DNA from 4 places in the Saccharothrix violaceirubra genome. Region 2 is predicted to be linked to each of the others. Evidence: riboswitches for the same ligand, from Rfam matches in the RefSeq annotation. Region 2 holds a riboswitch; each other region holds the start of a gene.
What was found. Region 2 has a riboswitch for cobalamin ahead of cobN (cobaltochelatase subunit CobN). Riboswitches for the same ligand answer to the same signal wherever they lie in the genome.
Positions count from the first base shown of each region.

Region 1: another riboswitch for cobalamin. It lies ahead of F4559_RS06790 (putative cobaltochelatase); the one in region 2 lies ahead of cobN (cobaltochelatase subunit CobN).
Region 3: another riboswitch for cobalamin. It lies ahead of F4559_RS18325 (ribonucleoside-diphosphate reductase subunit alpha); the one in region 2 lies ahead of cobN (cobaltochelatase subunit CobN).
Region 4: another riboswitch for cobalamin. It lies ahead of metE (5-methyltetrahydropteroyltriglutamate--homocysteine S-methyltransferase); the one in region 2 lies ahead of cobN (cobaltochelatase subunit CobN).

Region 1 is NZ_JACHJS010000001.1:1,321,630-1,326,631, reverse strand. Features, by position in the region: gene F4559_RS06790 (putative cobaltochelatase) at 1-1,635, opposite strand, end outside; cobalamin riboswitch at 1,671-1,795, opposite strand; gene F4559_RS06785 (TetR/AcrR family transcriptional regulator) at 1,762-2,373, opposite strand; gene F4559_RS06780 (quinone oxidoreductase family protein) at 3,213-3,896, shown strand; gene F4559_RS36215 (cytochrome P450) at 3,816-5,002, opposite strand, start outside.
Region 2 is NZ_JACHJS010000001.1:4,797,012-4,802,013, reverse strand. Features, by position in the region: gene F4559_RS22070 (precorrin-8X methylmutase) at 1-339, opposite strand, end outside; gene F4559_RS22065 (ferredoxin-like domain-containing protein) at 336-1,346, opposite strand; cobalamin riboswitch at 1,354-1,492, shown strand; gene cobN (cobaltochelatase subunit CobN) at 1,528-5,002, shown strand, end outside.
Region 3 is NZ_JACHJS010000001.1:3,951,451-3,956,452, forward strand. Features, by position in the region: gene F4559_RS18320 (hypothetical protein) at 1-1,326, shown strand, start outside; cobalamin riboswitch at 1,446-1,660, shown strand; gene F4559_RS18325 (ribonucleoside-diphosphate reductase subunit alpha) at 1,778-4,549, shown strand; gene F4559_RS18330 (ribonucleotide-diphosphate reductase subunit beta) at 4,546-5,002, shown strand, end outside.
Region 4 is NZ_JACHJS010000001.1:3,494,100-3,499,101, reverse strand. Features, by position in the region: gene F4559_RS16650 (YkvA family protein) at 1-28, shown strand, start outside; gene F4559_RS16645 (GNAT family N-acetyltransferase) at 106-684, opposite strand; gene F4559_RS16640 (DUF5313 family protein) at 785-1,186, opposite strand; gene F4559_RS16635 (MarR family winged helix-turn-helix transcriptional regulator) at 1,183-1,635, opposite strand; gene F4559_RS16630 (AAA family ATPase) at 1,689-2,291, opposite strand; cobalamin riboswitch at 2,314-2,514, shown strand; gene metE (5-methyltetrahydropteroyltriglutamate--homocysteine S-methyltransferase) at 2,635-4,824, shown strand; gene F4559_RS16620 (NACHT domain-containing protein) at 4,871-5,002, opposite strand, start outside.

The DNA of each region.
Region 1 (5,002 bases), 3.5 Mb from region 2:
GCGTCCTCCGGTACGGAGGGAGCGCAGCCTCGCGGCGGCGGCGTCGACCGAGTTCGTCGGCGGCAGGGCGAGGTCCGCCGCCGCGCCCCGGAACGTGATCACGCCGACCTTGTCGCGACGCTGGTAGGCGTCGCGCAGCAGGGAGATGACCGCGCCCGTGACCGCGGACATGCGCTGACGCGACGCCATCGAGCCCGACGCGTCGACCACGAAGAGGACCAGGTTGCCTTCCCGGCCTTCGCGAATGGCGCGGCGCAGGTCGGAGGCGTGCAGCACCAGGCCCGGACCACTGCGGCCCCGGGCGTTCTGGTGCGGGGCGGCGCTCTGCAGCGTGCCGATCAGGTGCACACCGGATCCGTCCACGGTGGATGGCCGGACGGCACGTCCGGCCGCCGACCGCGCCCGCGAACGACGCCCTGGCGCACCTTCGCCGACGCCGGGCACCTGGAGCAGGCGGGCCCGGAAGGCCGGTGCGGGCGTGTGCGTGCGACCATCCGAAGTGGACTTTCCAGGTGCGTCCCGCGACTCGCCGGCCCCACCGCCGGATTCCCCGTCCGGACCGTCCGAGCCCCCCTGCGGCCCATCATCCGGACCGTCCGGGTCGTCGTCGGGATCTTGGGCGGCGTGCTCCGCGCCCTGCCGGAGGGCGTCTTCCAGCTGCTCCTCCTCCAACCCCGGCTCGTCGAACGGGTCGCGGCGCCGGCGGTGCGGCAACGCCAAACGCACGGCCGCCGCCACGTCCTCCTCGGCGACCTCTTCGGCACCACGCCAAGCGGCGTGCGCGACCGCGGTGCGTGCGACCACGAGGTCCGCGCGCATCCCGTCGACCTCGAACGCCGCGCACACCGCCGCGATCCGTCGCAGTTCGGCGTCCGGCAACACCACCGACGCGAGCCGCGCACGGGCGTCCACGATCCGCCGGGCCAGGTCGGCGTCGTCGTCCTGCCATCGCGCGGCGAACCCGACCGGGTCCGCCTCGTAGGCGAGCCTGCGGCGGACGACCTCCGTGCGTACGGCGACGTCCCGTGATGCGCGTACGGACACCGTAAGACCGAACCGGTCGAGCAGCTGCGGCCGGAGTTCGCCCTCCTCCGGGTTCATGGTGCCGACCAACAGGAACGACGCGGCGTGCGACACCGAGACGCCCTCGCGTTCGACGTGTGCGCGTCCCATCGCGGCGGCGTCGAGGAGCAGATCGACGAGATGGTCGTGCAGGAGGTTGACCTCGTCGACGTAGAGCACGCCCCGATGTGCGGCGGCGAGCAGGCCGGGCTGGAAGGCGCGGACGCCTTCCGTCAGCGCGCGCTCCAGGTCGAGCGAACCGATCACTCGGTCCTCGGTCGCGCCGACGGGCAACTCCACCAGCCGGGCCGGGCGCCGGTGCGCCGACGCGTCGCCGTGCGGACCGTCCGGGCACTCCGCGTCGACCTCGGGCGCGCACCCGAAGCGACAGTCCGCGACGACGTCCAGTTCGGGCAGGAGCGCGGCCAGCGCGCGCACCACGGTCGACTTCGCGGTGCCCTTCTCACCCCGGACGAGCACCCCGCCGATGCCGGGGTGGACGGCGTTAAGCAGGAGTGCGGTGCGCAGGTCGTCATGGCCTACGACGGCGGAAAAGGGGAAACGCGCGCCCATGCGGCGGTGTCCTTCCTCGGGTGTCCACGCCCGGGTCCGGTCTGGATCGGGGGCCGAGTTCCTGACTCCCGGATGCGCTCCGGTCACAGTGGCGGGACCGCGCCGGACTCCCACCGGCTTCCTCGTTCACCCCTTCGACAGCCCCGGCATCGTCGCATCCCGCCCGGCCCGCTCCAAGTCCCCGACCAGCACCGAACGCGCGAGCGCGATCACACCCGCCCGGACCCGCCCCAGATCGAGGCCGGATCGGACGAGCTGGTGGTGGAGCACGTCGCCGCGCAGGAGCGCGAGCAGGGCGTGCGCGATGTACCGGGCGTCGGCGTCCGGGTTGACCTGCGCGATCAGGTCCGAGATCCGCCTGTGCACGAGCACGGTGTTGTCGTCGCACCCGGACTGGTCGAACTCGGACAACTCCAGCGCGCGAACCAGCGGCAGGGAGTCGACGACGTGGTCGAACAACCGGCCGACGAACGTGACCAGTTTCTCGTCCGGCGCCATGTCCGCGTCGTCGAACAACGCGTCGGACTCCGTGCGCCACTCCCGCGACGCCAACTCGACCACCGCACGCACAAGCCCCGCACGGTCGGTGAAGTGCCGGAACACCGTGCCCTTCCCGACACCCGCCGCCGCCGCGACATCCTCGATCACGAACCCGTCCGGTCCACGCTCGCGGATCAACCGCGCGGCGGCGGACCGGATCGCGGCACGGTTGCGCGCGGCGTCCCTGCGTTCGGCCATCCGAACCTCCCCTACCGAAGTGGACCGGTGGTCCGTATCGTAGACGACGTAAAACGGACCGCCGGTCCGCGGCATCGCCCAGACAAGTGGACCAACGGTCCGCACCGAGCCGACCCAAAGCGGACCGTTGGTCCACACCCCTGACACCGAAATCAGACCACCGATCCACTCCGAATGAAGACCCATCCGGATCACCACCCCTGAACGGGTGAAATCAACGCGAACAGCCACCACCCCGTACCCCTACCCGGCCGTCGATCTCGACCCACGACGAACCCAGGCCCGTAGACACAAATGGACAACCGTCGCGCATCACGATCCACGACGAGTAGAAGCGCGCTGACAAAGCCACTGGACGGGTCGACGGGTACCGAACGACGCGGACCGACGATCCAGGCCTCAAAAGTCGCTTACCAGCGCAAACACGAGCAAGAAGTGCGCGCCCCAGTCATTCGCACCGACGAAACCTTGGCGGACCGCCGGTCCGTACAGCCGCGCCCCCGAGCGGACCGCCAGCCGCATCAATCTCGATACAAGCGGACCACCGGTCCGCCCCATCTCCGGTCCGGCCCGCCACCCAATCCGCCGGTCCCGCCAGTCCACCGAGGAAGGTTTTCGACGTGCGAGTTGTCCAGTACAAAGAGTTCGGGTCACCGTCAGTACTGCACGAGGTCGAGGTACCCGATCCCGTACCCGGCCCGGGGCAGGAATTGGTGTGTGTCACGGCGGCGGGTGTCAACTTCGGCGACACGTTGCTGCGTTCCGGACACGCTCGCGGGTTGTTCCCGTGGGTACCCATCCCCGACGAACCAGGACCACTGGGAGGCGAGGTCGTCGGCGTGACCGCGGACGGTCGACGGCTCGCGGGCGTGCCGACGGGTCCCGGCTACGCGTCGCATGCCGTGCTAACCGAACCCGTCGAAGTGCCGGACACGTTGTCCGACCACGAAGCCGCCGCGCTGCTCAGCCAAGGCACCACCGCCCTCGCCGCGGCGCGTGCCGGGCGGATCGCGCCCGGCGACCGTGTCCTGGTCGAGGCCGCGACGGGTGGCGTCGGTTCACTTCTCGTGCAGCTGGCGTCACGCGCCGGTGCGATCGTCGTCGCGGCGACACGCGGTGCGCACAAACTCGCGATCGCGTCGCAGCTCGGTGCGCATGAAGTGGTCGACTACTCGGTACCGGGATGGTCGGCCGGGCTCGAACCGATCGACGTCGCTCTGTCGTCGGTCGGCGGCGCGACCGCACGGGAGTCGTTCGACCTGTTGCGTACCGGCACCGGGCGCCTGGTCCTGTTCGGGTACGCGGGCGGCGCGCCGCTCGACGTCGACGCGTCCGACGTGTTCGGTCGGGGCGTGTCGATCACCGGGCTGTGGGGCACCTACTCGACCGACGCGGTACGGGAGGCGTTCGCGTCCGGGCTCAGCCCGATACTCGGTGCGGCGCTACCCCTGTCCGACGCCGCCCGCGCCCACTACCTGCTGGAATCGCGTTCCACCACGGGCAAGCTGATCCTCGTCCCCTAAGACGACGTCGACGCTGAGCGGGGCGCGGAACGACAGCAGCCCGAGCATCGGCGGCGAAGCGGTCGACGCGAGCCGCAGGCCCGGAAACCGGCGTGCGGTCTCGCGCAGGACCACCTCGCCCTCCAGGCGGGCGAGCCCGGCGCCGAGGCAGAAGTGCGGTCCGAAGCCGAAGGCAAGGTGCTTGCGGGCGTTCGGCCGGGCCGGGCAGAAGCGCTCGGGTTCGTCGAACACCTCGGGGTCGCTGCCGGAACCGGCGAGCATCAGGAGCAGGTGGGCGCCCTGCGGGATGCGCACGCCGGCCAGTTCCGTGTCACGCGCGGCGACCCTGCGCCACGTGTTGACCGGCGGTTCACGACGCAACGTCTCCTCGACGCAGTGCGCGGCCATCCCCGGTTCGTCCAGCCGCGACCACAGGTCGCCGTGCCGAAGCACCCCGTGGAACACCGCGCACAACAACTGGGTGGTCGTCTCCTGCCCCGCGATGAGCAGGAAGTAGCAAAGTCCGGCCGCGTCGCGCACGGACACGCCGGCCGCGTTCAACGCGCCGAACAGGTCGTCGCCGCGCGCGGACCTGATCCGCTGCGACAGCCAGCGGTGGAACTCGGCCGCCGGTCCGGCCAGTGCCCGCTGCCGGTCGGGTGTGAGGTCGCCCCAGAACAACTCGAGCGAAGCAGTGCTCCACGCCTTGAGCGCGTCGACGTCCACGTCGTCGATGCCCATGATTTCCAGCAGCACGATCGCCGGCAGGTCCCGGGCCAACGCCGGGTGCAGGTCGACCCGGGGTCCGGTCAGCCGGTCGAGGCGTTCGCGGGTCAGCTCGACGATGCGGTCCGACATCGCGGCGACACGCACGGGCGTGAGGTATCGGGCGACCAGTCGACGCAACGGCGCGTGCGTCGGCGTGCCGTTGTTCGCCAGTGTCGGCGGGAGCGAGAAGCCGGACCTGGCCAGCGTGCGCAGGACCGGGCGAGGGATCGGCGTGATCGCGGTGAGCGCGTTGTCCGGGTGGAAGGTCTTCGGGTCGGCGAGCACGGCGCGCACGTTCGCGTATCGGCTGACCAGCCACAGCCCGGTTCGCTCGTCGCGGTGCACCGGGGCGTTCTCGC
Region 2 (5,002 bases):
GGTGTTGCCCAGTTCCCGGGCCAGGTCCGGCACGCGCGGGTCGTCCAGCGCGCACAGCACCTCGTTGTCGTTCGGGAGCCGCCGACGCGTCACGCCCGCGGCGACCATCTTGGCGTCGCACAGGATCGGGGCGCCGGCGAGCAGGGCGGCGCGCGCCGTGGCGACGACGTCGGGGGAGTAGGCCAGGTCGGCGACGAGGTCGACCATCCCGCACGCGTGGATCATGCGCACCGCGACCCGGGCGACGTCGTCCGGCAGCCCGGACAGGTCCGCCTCGGCGCGGATGGTGGCGAACGAACGGCGGTAGATCTCCGCGCCGTCCCGGACGTAGTCGGTCACCTGATCTCCTCGTACCCGTCGCCGGTCGCGACGTACTCCACGACGGCACCGGACGGGCGGCCACAGCGGCGTGCGCAGCCCGACCAGTGCACCCGGCCCTGGTGGGGCCGCCTGTCGATCCAGCGCGCGGCGTCCGCGCGCACGTCCGCGAGCGATTTCGCGCAGCCCGGCCGGCCGGTGCACGCGGTCACGCCGTGCCACGGGGACGCCGCGTCGGTGAACAGCCCGGTGGTGTCGGTGCCCGCCGGGACGACCACCGAACGCCACGGCGTCAGCCGCACGGGTACGCCGGCGAGCAGTCGTGCGTCCAGTCGGCCCAGCGGGACACCGGCCACGACGCGGTCGCCGACCGGTCCCGGTGCGACGGGGGTCACAGTCGGCGTGAGACGCTCGGCGTCGGAGGTGCCCAGCACGGCCGTGATCCGGGCCACACCACCGTCCACTTCGGACAACCGCCACGCCGTGCCCCTGATGTCGGCGAACAGCCGGGCGGCGGTGAGCACGGCGGCCACCGGGTCGGCGACCCGCACGCCCGTGTCCTGCCCGGCGAGCAGCAGCACGTCGTCGACCAGGCCGATGTCGCCGCCCAAGCCCGCGACGGCCGCGCCGACCGTGATCAGGAACCGGCCCGGCAGGTCGGCGAGCTGCGGTGTCGCGCACAGTCCCCGGTCGATCGCGGCCACCAGGTCGACGTTGTCGTCCAGCGGTGCGGCGACGATGTTGCGCATGCGCTCGTGGGTGGCCGAGGGCAGCAGTCCGGCGGCGCGCAGCCGGGCGCCCAGCTCGTGCTCCGTACCCGGTGCCAGGCCTCTGACCTGCACGTTCGCCCGTGAGGTGAGTTCGAGCGTGCCGTCGCCGAGATCGAGTGCGGCGGTGCGCAGCACGGCGAACCGGTCGGCGTCGAGCACCCCGCCGGGCACCCGCACGCGCGCCAGCCCGCCGTCGGCGGCGTGGTGCACGTCGACGGCGCCGGGGCAGGCGTCCGGGCGGACGCGGTCCTGGGGCATGGGCTGGATGCTACGTGGCGGTTAGGGTGACTCCCGAACGGCGAAGCAGCAGGAGGAAGCCGGTGCGAATCCGGCGCGGTCCCGCCACTGTGACCGGGGCGAGGTGTCCCGGGAGTCAGGAACTCCGCTTCGCCGTCCCCTTTCGACCTGGGGCGCGGACCCCCGAGGGATGGAGCCGTACGTGATCCTGCTGCTGTCGACCTCCGACACGGACCTGCTGTCCGCCCGTTCCAGCGGCGCCGACTACCGGTTGGGCAACCCGGCCCGGCTCGGCGTGGACGACCTGCCGGCGCTGGTCGAGGGCGTGGACCTGGTCGTCGTGCGCATCCTCGGCGGTCGGCGCATGTGGGAGGAGGGCCTGGACGCGCTGCTGGCCGGCCCGCGCCCGGTCGTGGTGCTCGGCGGCGAGCAGAACCCGGACGCGCAGCTCATGGAGCTGTCGACCGTGCCCGGCGGCGTCTGCGCCGAGGCGCACGCCTACCTGGCCCACGGCGGCCCGGCCAACCTCGCCGAGCTGCACCGGTTCCTGTCCGACACGGTCCTGCTGACCGGTTTCGGCTTCGCGCCGCCGGTGGCCGCGCCCACGTGGGGCGTGCTGGACCGGTCCGCGCCCGCGGGCGACGGGCCGACCGTCGCCGTCCTGTACTACCGGGCGCACCACGTGGCCGGGAACACCGCGTTCGTGCACGCGCTGTGCGACGCGATCGAGGAACGGGGCGGGCGTCCGCTGCCGGTGTACTGCGCGTCGCTGCGCACGCCCGAGCCCGAACTGCTCGCGGAGCTGGGCAAGGCGGACGCGCTGGTCGTGACCGTGCTCGCGGCGGGCGGCACGAAGCCCGCGACCGCGTCGGCCGGTGGCGACGACGACGCGTGGGACGTGGGCGCGCTGGCCGCGTTGGACATCCCGATCCTCCAGGGCCTGTGCCTGACCTCCAGCCGGGCCGACTGGGCCGACAACGACGACGGTCTGTCCCCTTTGGACACCGCGACGCAGGTGGCCATCCCCGAGTTCGACGGCCGGATCATCACGGTGCCGTTCTCGTTCAAGGAGGTCGACGAGGACGGGCTGACCGTCTACGTGGCCGACCCCGAGCGCGCGTCGCGCGTGGCCGGGATCGCCGTGCGGCACGGGCGGTTGCGGCACATCCCGGCCGCCGAGAAGCGCATCGTGGTGATGCTCTCGGCGTACCCGACCAAGCACTCGCGCATCGGCAACGCGGTCGGCCTGGACACCCCGGCCAGCGTCGTGCGGCTGCTGAAGGCGTTGCGGGACAACGGCTACGACATCGGCGAGGACCTGCCGGGCGTGGACAACCAGGACGGCGACGCGCTCATCCACGCGTTGATCGCGGCCGGCGGCCAGGACGCGGACTGGCTCACCGAGGCGCAGCTCCAGGGCAACCCGGTCCGGCTGCCCGCCGCCCGCTACCGCGAGTGGTACGGCACGCTGCCGGCCGACTTCCGCGACGAGATCGAGGGGCACTGGGGTGCCGCGCCCGGCGAGCTGTTCGTCGACCGGTCGCGTGACCGCGACGGCGAGATCGTGCTCGCGGCGTTGCGTTCGGGCAACGTCGTGGTGATGGTGCAGCCGCCGCGCGGCTTCGGCGAGAACCCGATCGCGATCTACCACGACCCCGAGCTGCCGCCCAGCCACCACTACCTGGGCGCGTACCGGTGGCTGGAGAGCGAGTTCGGCGCGGACGCCGTCGTGCACGTGGGCAAGCACGGCAACCTGGAATGGCTGCCCGGCAAGGCGGTCGGCCTGTCGGCGGGCTGCGGTCCGGACGCGGCGCTGGGCGACCTGCCGCTGGTCTACCCGTTCCTGGTCAACGACCCGGGCGAGGGCACGCAGGCCAAGCGGCGCGTGCACGCCACGCTCGTTGACCACCTCGTGCCGCCGATGGCCCGTGCGGACTCGTACGGCGACATCGCGCGGCTGGAACAGCTCCTCGACGAGCACGGCAACATCGCCGCGATGGACCCGGCCAAGCTGCCCGCCATCCGGGCGCAGATCTGGACGCTGATCCAGGCCGCCAAGCTCGACCACGACCTCGGCCTGACCGACCGGCCGCACGACGCCGAGTTCGACGACCTGATCCTGCACGTCGACGGCTGGCTGTGCGAGATCAAGGACGTGCAGATCCGCGACGGCCTGCACGTGCTCGGCCAGGTGCCCACCGGGGTCGACCGGGTCAACCTGGTGCTCGCCATCCTCCAAGCCAAGCAGATGTGGGCCGGGCGCTCCGCGCTGCCGGGCCTGCGCGAGGCGCTGGGGCTGGCCGACTCCTCGCGGACCTCGGTGGACGCGGTCGAGGAGCGTGCGCGCGAACTCGTCCAGGCCATGGAGGACGCGGACTGGGACGTGGCCGTCGCGCGGTCGCTGACCGACGACGCGGACGTGGCCGCGATCCTGGAGTTCGCGGCCGTCGAGGTCGTGCCCAGGCTGGCGCGGACGACCGACGAGCTGACCAACGTGCTGCACGCGTTGAACGGCGGTTACGTGCCCGCCGGGCCGAGCGGGTCGCCGTTGCGCGGCCTGGTGAACGTGCTGCCGACCGGGCGCAACTTCTACTCCGTGGACCCCAAGGCCGTGCCGTCCAGGCTGGCGTGGGAGACCGGGCAGGCCATGGCCGACTCGTTGCTGGAGCGCTACCGGGCCGACCACGACGGCGAATGGCCGGCGTCGGTCGGCCTGTCGGTGTGGGGCACCTCGGCGATGCGCACGTCCGGCGACGACGTGGCCGAGGTGTTGGCGCTGCTGGGCGTGCGGCCGACGTGGGACGAGCAGTCCCGGCGCGTGACCGGGCTCGAGGTCGTGGACCCGGACGAGCTGGGCCGGCCGCGCGTCGACGTGACCGTGCGGATCAGCGGGTTCTTCCGCGACGCGTTCCCGCACGTCGTGGCGCTGCTCGACGACGCGGTCCGGCTCGTGGCGGCGTTGGACGAGCCCGATGGGTCCAATTTCGTCCGGGCGCACGCCCAGGCGGACCTCGCCGCGCACGGCGACGAGCGGCGGGCGACGTTGCGGATCTTCGGCTCCAAGCCGGGCGCGTACGGCGCGGGCATCCTGCCGTTGATCGACAGCCGCAACTGGCGTGGCGACGAGGACCTCGCCGAGGTCTACGCGGTGTGGGGCGGGTACGCGTACGGGCGCGGCGTCGAGGGTGTGGCGGCGCGGACGGACATGGAGACCGCGTACAAGCGGATCTCCGTGGCGGCCAAGAACATCGACACGCGCGAGCACGACATCGCCGACTCGGACGACTACTTCCAGTACCACGGCGGCATGGTCGCCACGGTGCGCGCGCTGACCGGCAAGGCACCGGCCGCGTACGTCGGCGACAGCACGCGGCCCGACGCGGTGCGCACGCGGACGTTGCACGAGGAGACCAACCGCATCTTCCGTGCGCGCGTGGTGAACCCGCGTTGGCTCGCGGCCATGCGCAAGCACGGGTACAAGGGCGCGTTCGAACTGGCCGCGACCGTCGACTACCTGTTCGGCTTCGACGCCACGACGGGCGTGGTGGCGGACTGGATGTACGAGAAGCTCACCGAGAGCTACGTGCTCGACCCGGAGAACCGCAAGTTCCTGGAGGAGAGCAACCCGTGGGCGCTGCACGGCATCGCCGAGCGGTTGCTGGAGGCGGCCGACCGGG
Region 3 (5,002 bases), 850 kb from region 2:
TGGCTGCAACGGGCGTTCGGCCGGGGGTGGGCGAAGGTGAAGGAGTTCGTCGACTTCATGCTCCTGCCGAACTTCCCGGTGAACACGCCGTATTCATGGGGTCGTGCGGTGGAGCTGGTCGACGCGGCCGACCGCCTGGTCGACCCCGTGGCCGAACCCGGTCCCGATCGGCGTCTGGACGACCTGAAGCAGTTCTTCTACTACTACTTCCTCCAGGACTCCGGCCGGATGACCACCGACGCCCCGGAGACCAGGGAATTCATGTGGAAGGGCCAGATGTCCTACATGAACGCCCTCATGGTCCCGTTGTCGAAGGTGTACGGCCGCACCGACCCCGCGGCGGTGGCGGGGCCGCAGACGGCCGCCGGACCCGCGCACTACACCGCCGCCGAGACCGCGGCGTGGTGGAACCAGGTCAAGGCGTACTGGCCGGTGCGGGCCGTCAACCGGTTCGAGGACGCCACGCTGGCCGACGGCACCCCGGCGGCCTGGGTCGACCGGAACGACGTGGGCCCGGCCGCCGAGTTCGTCACGCCCGGTGCACCGGCCGCGCGTTTCCTCTACAACAGCGCCACGAGCGGGCACACACCGCGGTTCCTCACGTCGGCGGAACCCGGTGTCCACATCGGATTCCAGTTGCTGTGGCAGAAGTACGACAACGGCACCACCCAGTACGCCTCACGGGACGTGCGCTACGGCATCGAGCGGTGGAGCGCGACGACCAAGTCCTGGATCTCGTTGCGCGACATGGCCCAGCCCGGAGTGACGCCGACCGAGTTGGCGAGTTGCCCGCAGTTCGTCAACCGGGTCTGCCTGTTGGCGACCGTCTCGATACCGGCGTCGTCGCACGACGTCCACCGGTTCACCGTCGGGTCGGGCGGCGACTACGCCTACCTGTACCCGTTGACGTTCAACGTGGCCACCAACCAGTCGACGGGCCGTTCGGCGCACACCTACACGGGTCCGGGTGCCGGCCTGACCCAGGCGCCGAGCTACTTCTACATCCCCAAGGGCACCACGTCACTGGACCTGGAGGTCTGGGACCGCTACGGCGGCAAGACGCTGCGGCTCTACTCCGGGCTGCTGTCGAAGAACCCCCAGGCTGCGTTCCGGGACGTGGACATCAGCGCGTACGGCACCAACTCCGTGCCGCTGCGGCCTGAGGAGGGCGGCACCATCGCGCGGATCTCGGCCTCGGGCTTCGCCTTCCCCTACCTGCACTCGGTGCCCCGGCTCTGGGCGATGTCGCCCAACGAACTCGTCGTGCCGTGCGCCATCGCCAAGGCCGATGGTCTGACGGTGCCCCCGGGGCGCTGTGACCCGTAGGGCTCGGGAGCGGTCGGCCGGTCGGCCCCGTCGCGGGGACGACCGGCCGCCGGCGCTTGATCGACCCTCCGGAAACCCTGGCTCATGTGGGCCGTTTTGCGTGATGACCTACAACATGTAGTGTTCCCGCCATCGACGGTTCCGCCGGCCCGATCCCGGGGCGGTGGAGGCAAGAGGGAACCCGGTGCGAGTCCGGGACTGCCCCGCAGCGGTGAGTGGAAACGACCGCCGTCACGAAGCACTGCGCGCGAGCGTGGGAAGCGACGGCCAGTAGGCACGGCTTTCGAGCCGGGTGTCCGCGAGTCCGAAGACCTGCCGTCGACGCGCGCGCCGACCGGTGCGCGGGCGTCCGGGGTCTCGTGGGTGGGCCGACAGGGACGAACGCGTCGTCGCGCGTTCTTTTCGCGCCCCCGTGTGCTCCGGGCCATCGAGGCTCGCGAGGAGAGGGCTGTTGACGACAAGGGTGATCCGCCGGGACGGCACGGTCTCGGTGTTCGACGCCGGCAAGATCAGGGTGGCGGTGACCAAGGCGTTCCTGGCCGTGGAGGGCGACTCCGGACACCTGCGCCCGGTGGTCGGGGAACTGACCGCACAGGTGGAGAAGGCGCTGCTCAAGCACGTGCGGCCGGAGGTCGCGCTGCACATCGAGCAGATCCAGGACCAGGTCGAACTGGTGTTGATGCGCGAAGGCCACCACAAGGTCGCCCGCGCCTACGTGCTCTACCGCGAAAAGCGCGCCAAGGCACGTGAAGTCACGCCCGCGCCGCCCGCGTTCCGGGTGAAGACCGCCGACGGCACACTCGTCCCGCTGGACTGGGACCGGGCAGAGGTCGTGGTCGGCGAGGCGTGCGCCGGACTGGCCGACGTGTCGGCCGCGGCCGTGCTCGCCGAGGTGCGGCGCGACGTGTACGACGGGATCACCGTCGACGAGCTGGCCGTCGCGCAGGTCATGGCCGCGCGCACGCTCGTGGAGACCGAGCCCGACTACTCGTTCGTCGCCGCCCGGCTCCTGCTGGACCGGCTCCGCCGCGAGGCACTGACCAGGGTCGAAGGCCGTCCGGTCGAGGCGACCGGCGAAGAGCTGTCCTACGCGGCCTACTTCCCGGAGTACGTCCGGCTGGGCATCGACCTCGACCGCCTCGACCCGGAGCTGGCGAAGTTCGACCTGGATCGCATCTGCGCCGCCATCAGGCCCGAGCGTGACGCGAAGTTCGACTTTCTGGGCATGCAGACCCTGTACGACCGCTACTTCCTGCACGACGACGGCACGCGGTACGAGCTGCCGCAGGCGTTCTTCATGCGCGTCGCGATGGGGTTGTCGCTGCGCGAGGACGACCGCGAGGCCCGCGCGATCGAGTTCTACGAGCTGTTGTCGTCGTTCGACTTCATGTGCTCGACGCCCACGCTGTTCAACTCGGGCACCACCCGTCCGCAGTTGTCGTCGTGCTTCCTGACGACCGTGGACGACGACCTCCAGAGCATCTTCCAGGGCTACCAGAACAACGCGTTGCTCGCGAAGTACTCGGGCGGGCTGGGCAACGACTGGACGCCGGTGCGCGGCATGGGCGCGCACATCCGTGGCACCAACGGCGAGTCGCAGGGCGTCGTGCCGTTCCTCAAGATCGCCAACGACACGGCCGTGGCGGTCAACCAGGGCGGCAAGCGCAAGGGCGCGGCGTGCGCCTACCTGGAGACGTGGCACGTCGACATCGAGGAGTTCCTCGACCTGCGCAAGAACACCGGCGACGACCGTCGGCGCACGCACGACATGAACACCGCGAACTGGGTGCCGGACGAGTTCCTGCGCCGGGTCGAGGCCGACGCCGACTGGACGCTGTTCTCCCCCGACGAGACGCCCGACCTGCACGACCTCTACGGCCGGGCGTTCGCCGAGCGCTACCGGGCCTACGAGGAGGCGGCCGAACGCGGCGAGATCCGGGTGTCCAAGCGGGTCCGTGCGGTCGAGCTGTGGCGGCGGATGCTGACCATGCTGTTCGAGACCGGTCACCCGTGGATCACGTTCAAGGACCCGTGCAACGTCCGGTCGCCGCAGCGGCACGTCGGCGTGGTGCACTCGTCGAACCTGTGCACCGAGATCACGCTGAACACCGCCGCCGACGAGGTCGCGGTGTGCAACCTGGGTTCGGTGAACCTGGCCAACCACGTCACGCCGGACGGCCTGGACCGCGACCGCGTGGCGCGGACCGTGCGCACGGCCGTGCGGATGCTCGACAACGTGATCGACATCAACTTCTACACGATCCCCGAGGCCCGCCGGTCCAACCTGCGGCACCGGCCGGTCGGCCTGGGGCTGATGGGTTTCACCGACGCGCTGTTCGTCCAGCGCCTGGTCCCGGGCTCGGCCGCGGCGGTCGCCTTCGCCGACGTGAGCATGGAGCTGATCTCGTACCACGCCCTGTCCGCGTCGGCGGACCTCGCGCGGGAACGCGGTTCCTACGAGACGTTCGAGGGGTCGTTGTGGCACCGGGGCGTGCTGCCGATCGACTCGATCGCCCTGCTGGCGGCCGAACGCGACGGCCTGGACATGGACACGTCGTCCACTCTGGACTGGGACGCGCTGCGCGAGAAGGTGCGCGGCGGCATGCGCAACTCCAACACGATGGCGATCGCACCCACCGCGACGATCTCGAACATCTGCGGCGTCGGCCAGTCCATCGAGCCGCTGTTCCGCAACCTGTTCGTGAAGTCGAACATGTCCGGCGACTTCACCGTGCTCAACCGGCACCTGATCGCCGACCTCAAGGCACGTGGCCTGTGGGACGAGGCCATGGTCGCGGACCTCAAGTACTTCGACGGCTCGCTCGCACCGATCGACCGCGTGCCCGACGACCTGAAGGCGTTGTACGCCACCGCGTTCGAGGTGTCCTCGGAGTGGCTGATCGAGGCGGGGTCGCGCCGGCAGAAGTGGATCGACCAGGCGCAGTCGCTCAACCTCTACATCGCCGCGCCCAACGGCCGCAAGCTCGACGCGATCTACCGCCTGGCCTGGCACAAGGGCCTCAAGACCACCTACTACCTGCGCTCCACGGCCGTGACCAGCGTGGAGAAGTCCACCCTGCGCGGCGTCGACGGCAAGCTCAACGCCGTGCGCCCGGTCGCCGAACCGGTACCCGTTCCCGTGCCCGTTGCCGCCCCGACCGTGACGCCCGACGACGCGCTCGTCTGCTCGATCACCGACCCCGACTGCGAGGCCTGCCAGTGACCACGAACCTCCCCGGCGCCACCGGGCTCGGCTCGATCGAGCGCGGCGCGGGCCGCGTCCACGTCGACGACAAGTCGATGATCAACGCGCGCGCGGACGTGAACCAGCTCCTGCCGCTGAAGTACCACTGGGCGTGGGACAAGTACCTGGCCGGGTGCGCCAACCACTGGATGCCGACCGAGGTGTCCATGCAGGCCGACATCGCGCTGTGGCGCTCGCCGACCGGGCTGACCGAGGACGAGCGGCACGCGATCAAGCGCAACCTCGGCTTCTTCGCCACGTCGGAGTCGTTGGTGGCCAACAACATCGTGCTCGCGGTGTACCGGCACCTGACCAACCCCGAGTGCCGCCAGTACCTGCTGCGCCAGGCGTTCGAGGAGGCCGTGCACACGCACACCTTCCAGTACATCTGCGAATCGCTGGGCCTGGACGAGGGCGAACTGTTCAACATGT
Region 4 (5,002 bases), 1.3 Mb from region 2:
GCGCAAGCGGCGCGAGGTCGAGGACTGATGCCTCATCGAGGAAGGGTGACGTGACTGTGTCGCGTGGACATCCGCGGCTGGTGACCGCGAGGCCGCCCGGACCGCCTACCCGACGTCGCCCGATGCGGATGCGAGTACGTGACCGGCGGCGGTGCGCACGTGCCGGTGGCCGTCGGCCGGGAATGCCGGCGGCGCGGCGGGCAGCAGGTCGCGCAGGACGTAACCGCACTTGACCGCCACCCGGCAGGACCACTGGTTGTCGACGGCGTGCACAAGGTCCAGTCGGGTGAGCACGACCATGTCCTGGGTGTCCAATGCCCACTGCGACACGGTGTCCGTTACGCGAGTGGCGACGCCCTGGCCCCGGGCATGGGCGGCGGTCCAGTAACCCACCTCGGCCATCTCGGCGGATCCCACCTTCACCACCACGTGCCCCAGCGGGGTGCGGTCGTCGGCATCGGCGGTCACGGCGAAGCTGAACCGGGTCGCGGTCACCCAGCCGGCGGTTTGCGCGTCCAGCCACTGCCCGGCCTCGGCTTCGCCGGTCAGGGAAGTGGCAAGCCGACGACGCAGCAGCGGATCGCGGTGCGCCGCGACCAGCGCCGGAAGATCGGCCGGCCGCCACGGCCGCAGTCTCAGCGCGGGTGCCGGCCCGGTGGCCGGCACGGACAGGACGACCGTCATGGCCAGGATTCTCCACCGTCAGGTCAGGCGGTATCAGCAGTTCAGGACACCGGAAGTAGCGGGGGACTCGACGCGATCGCATCGCCGACGTCACTGGACGCTAGGACGGTTCCCGCCACGCGCGTTCGTACGCGGCGCGGCGGTCCTTCTCCTGGTCGAGCGTGCGACGTCGGCGGGCCTCGGTGCCGGCGCCCGCCGGGAAGCCGTACTTGGTCAGCCGGTGGTCGGTGCTCTCCGCCGCGTACGACAGGGAGAAGTAGACGCCCACGATCAGGCCGAGCGACCCGCACGCCAGCGCGAGCGGCAGCGGTGCGCCCACGGCCAGGACGAGCACCAGCGCGATGACGATCGTCAGCGGCAGGACCTGGAGGAACGACCGCACGGTGAACCACACCAGCCACGACGGCTTCGTGGCCTCGTGGAAGACCCACTCGCGGTGGCGTGCCGACAGCCGCCCGCCCACGAGGTACCACAGGCGCAGGGGGAACGCGGGTGTGCTCATGCCGGGTCCTTCCGGGCGGCCGTGATCACCTTCGTCAGGTGGGCGTGCAGTGCTTCGAGGTCCTCGACGGGCAAGCCGAGTTGTTCGATCACGGCCGGCGGCACGTCCAACGCCCGCTCCCGCAGTGCGCGGCCGGTGTCGGTCAGCGTGACGGCGAGCTGGCGCTCGTCGGCGCTGTCCCGGCCGCGCTCCAGGTAGCCGATCGCCTCCAGGCGCTTGAGCAGCGGCGACAGCGTGGCCGGTTCGAGGGCGAGCAGCCGGCCCAGCTCCTTGACCGACAGCGGCGCGTGCTGCCAGAGCGCGAGCATCACCAGGTACTGCGGGTGCGTCAGGCCCAGCGGTTCCAGGATCGGCCGGTAGATGCCGATCACCGCCCGGGACGCGACCGCGAGCGCGAAGCAGACCTGCCGCTCCAGCGCCAACGCATCGTCACTTCGTGCACTAATCATTTGTGCCCATAGTACGTGTCGTCGGCGCCGGACGGGCTGTGGCCTGGGTCGCGTCAGTCGAACCGGAGGTGCCGCACGGACGTGGCGTAGCGGCGCAGCCGTGCGCGCAGCGGACTGTCGTTGTCGGGCACGATCGGCAAACCCGCCGACCGGGCGATGGCGTCGGCGACCTGGGCCACGGTCCGGTCGTCGGTGTCGACGTGCTCGGCGAACTCGGGCTCGTGCAGGCGCTTGAGGCAGTGGTCCAGCTTGGACACGGCCCAGCCCTCGCGCTTCAGGCCCGGCCACAGACCACGCCCGCTCAACCGGGCGAGCACGGTCGCGGGCTCGGCCAGCAGCGCGAAGTGCTCGACCCGGTGGCCCTGCTCGCGCAGCCGGCCGACGATCTCCGCGAAGTAGTCGGCGTTGACCACCGTCATGGGAACGATGATCGGCCCCTCATGCTGTGTCAGGGCCAGGTCGAGCATGTCGTACACGCCGGTGCGCCACGTCGGGAGGTCCTGGAAGTCACCGCGCAGGGCCGGCGGCAGCAGGCGGTGCAGGGCGAAACCGAAGTACTCGGGGTCGGCGAGGACGCTGCCCTCGACCCGACGGTGCAGTTCGTGGGCGGTGGCGGTCTTGCCGCCGCCGAACGGGCCGTTGATCCAGATGAGCACGTTCGCGACCCTACATATCGGCTACGCTGCGCGGGCTGGTGGTTCGCCCCCCGACCGGGGCGAGGCAAGAGGGAATCCGGTGCGAATCCGGGACTGCCCCGCAGCGGTGAACGGGAACGAAAGCCGTCATGAGCACTGCGCGTCCACGCGTGGGAAGCGACGGCCGGTAGGAACGCGCTCGACGCCCGTGAGTCCGAAGACCTGCCACCGGTCCGTGTGCCCATCCGGGCGCACGGTGTCCGGTCGCCTCGCGGGAAGGGCACGGGCGCACCCCGTCACAGGGGTTCGCGCGAGCCTGCCCGCGAGTCGTCGGACTTCCCGCACGCTCGCGAGGAGAGAGCCTGTGACCAGCGGTATCGGCGCGACCGTACTCGGCTACCCGAGGATCGGACCGCGTCGTGAACTCAAGCGCGCCGTCGAGTCGTACTGGGCCGGGCGCAGCGACGCCGACACCCTGCACGCCGCGGCCCGGGACCTGCGCGTCGCCACCTGGCTGGAGCTGCGCGACGCAGGGCTGGACTCGGTGCCGTCCAACACGTTCTCGTTCTACGACCAGGTGCTCGACACCGCGTTCCTGGTCGGCGCGGTACCCGACCGGTACCGGCGGTCCTCCGCGTTGGACACCTACTTCGCGGCGGCCCGCGGCGACGCCGACGCGCCGCCGCTCGAACTGACCAAGTGGTTCGACACCAACTACCACTACCTGGTGCCCGAGATCGACTCGTCGACGGAGTTCCGGTTGGCCGACGACAAGCCGTTGGCCGAGTACCGGGAGGCCCGCGCGGCGGGGGTGCCGACCCGTCCGGTCCTGCTCGGGCCGGTGACGTTCCTCCTGCTGGCCAAGGGGTCCGCGGACCCGCTGTCGCGGTTGGACGCGTTGCTCGACGTGTACGTGGAGCTGCTCGGGGCGTTGGCCGCCGAGGGCGTGGAGTGGGTGCAGTTCGACGAGCCCGCGTTCGCCATGGACCGCGATGTCGCCGAACTCGCCGCGCTCGGGCGTGCCTACACGCGGCTCGGTGCCGTGGCGGCCCGGCCGAAGCTGCTGGTCACCGGGTACTACGGGTCGCTCGGGGCGGCATTGCCGGTGCTGGCCGCCACGGCGGTCGAGGCGATCGGGGTGGACCTGGTCGCGGGGACCATCGAGGGGATCGCGAGCGTTCCGGCGTTGCGGGACAAGACGTTGGTGGCCGGTGTCGTGGACGGGCGCAACGTGTGGCGCACTGATCTGCGTAAGGCGGTGGCCACCGCGGCGTCGCTGCTGGGGTCGGCCGCCGAGGTCGTGGTGTCGACGTCGTCGACCCTGCTGCACGTGCCCTACGACCTGGACGTGGAGACGTCGTTGGCGCCCGAGGTGTCGGCGCGGCTGGCGTTCGCCCGGCAGAAGGTCGCCGAGGTCGTGACCCTGGACCGGGCGTTGCGCTCGGGCGTGCCCCTGCCCGAACTGCCCGTCGTGGAACCCCGGCGGGACGAGGAAGTCCGCTTCCGGTTGGCGGGCGTGAAGGACCGTTCCCGCGCGCCTTACGCCGCACGGGTCGTCGCGCAGAAGGCTTTGAACCTGCCTCCGTTGGCCACGACGACCATCGGCTCGTTCCCGCAGACCGCCGAGATCCGGGCCGCGCGGTCGTTGCCGTCCGACGAGTACACCGCGCGGATGCGTGCGGAGATCGCCCGGGTGATCGCGTTGCAGGAGGACATCGGCTTGGACGTGCTCGTCCACGGCGAGCCTGAACGCAACGACATGGTCCAGTACTTCGCCGAGCACCTGGAAGGCTTCGCGACCACCCGGCTGGGGTGGGTGCAGTCCTACGGTTCGCGGTGCGTCCGGCCGCCGATCCTGCACGGCGACGTGAGCCGGCCGGCGCCGATCACCGTGCCGTGGACGGCCTATGCGCAGTCGCTGACCTCACGGCCGGTCAAGGGCATGCTGACCGGGCCGGTGACCATCCTGGCGTGGTCGTTCGTGCGCGACGACCAGCCGTTGGGGGAGACCGCCGACCAGGTCGCCTTGGCGTTGCGCGACGAGATCGCCGACCTGGAGGCCGCCGGGACGCGGATCGTGCAGGTGGACGAGCCCGCGTTGCGCGAGCTGCTGCCGTTGCGGGCCGTCGACCACCCGGCTTACCTGGAGTGGTCGGTGGACGCGTTCCGGCTGGCCACGTCCGGTGCGTCGGCTCGGACGCAGGTGCACACGCACCTGTGCTACTCGGAGTTCGGCGAGGTGATCTCCGCGATCGACGGGCTGGGCGCGGACGTGACCACGATCGAGGCGGCGCGGTCGAAGATGGAGATCCTGGACGATCTTCGTGCTTCGGGCTTCAGCCGTGGTGTCGGGCCCGGGGTGTACGACATTCACTCGCCTCGGGTGCCGGCCGTGGGTGAGCTGACCGAGCTGATCAAGGCGGCTTTGGCCGTCGTCCCCGGAGACCGGTTGTGGGTGAACCCGGACTGCGGCCTGAAGACCCGGGCCTATGCCGAGGTCGAGCCCGCTTTGCGGGCGATGGTCGCGGCTGCCCGTGAGGTGCGGTTGGGCTGATCGTGGGTCATGTGGCGTGCGCTCGGGTGAGCGTGCGCCACACGGCTCACTCGGTCGATAGTCGAAGCCTGGCAGTTTGGATATCGTGACTGGCGACCAATTTGATTTGCGTACGAATCGAGCGGTTTGAAAAAGGGAAATCTTCTATCCAGGCAATGAAGGCGGAAATTAGTTCCGA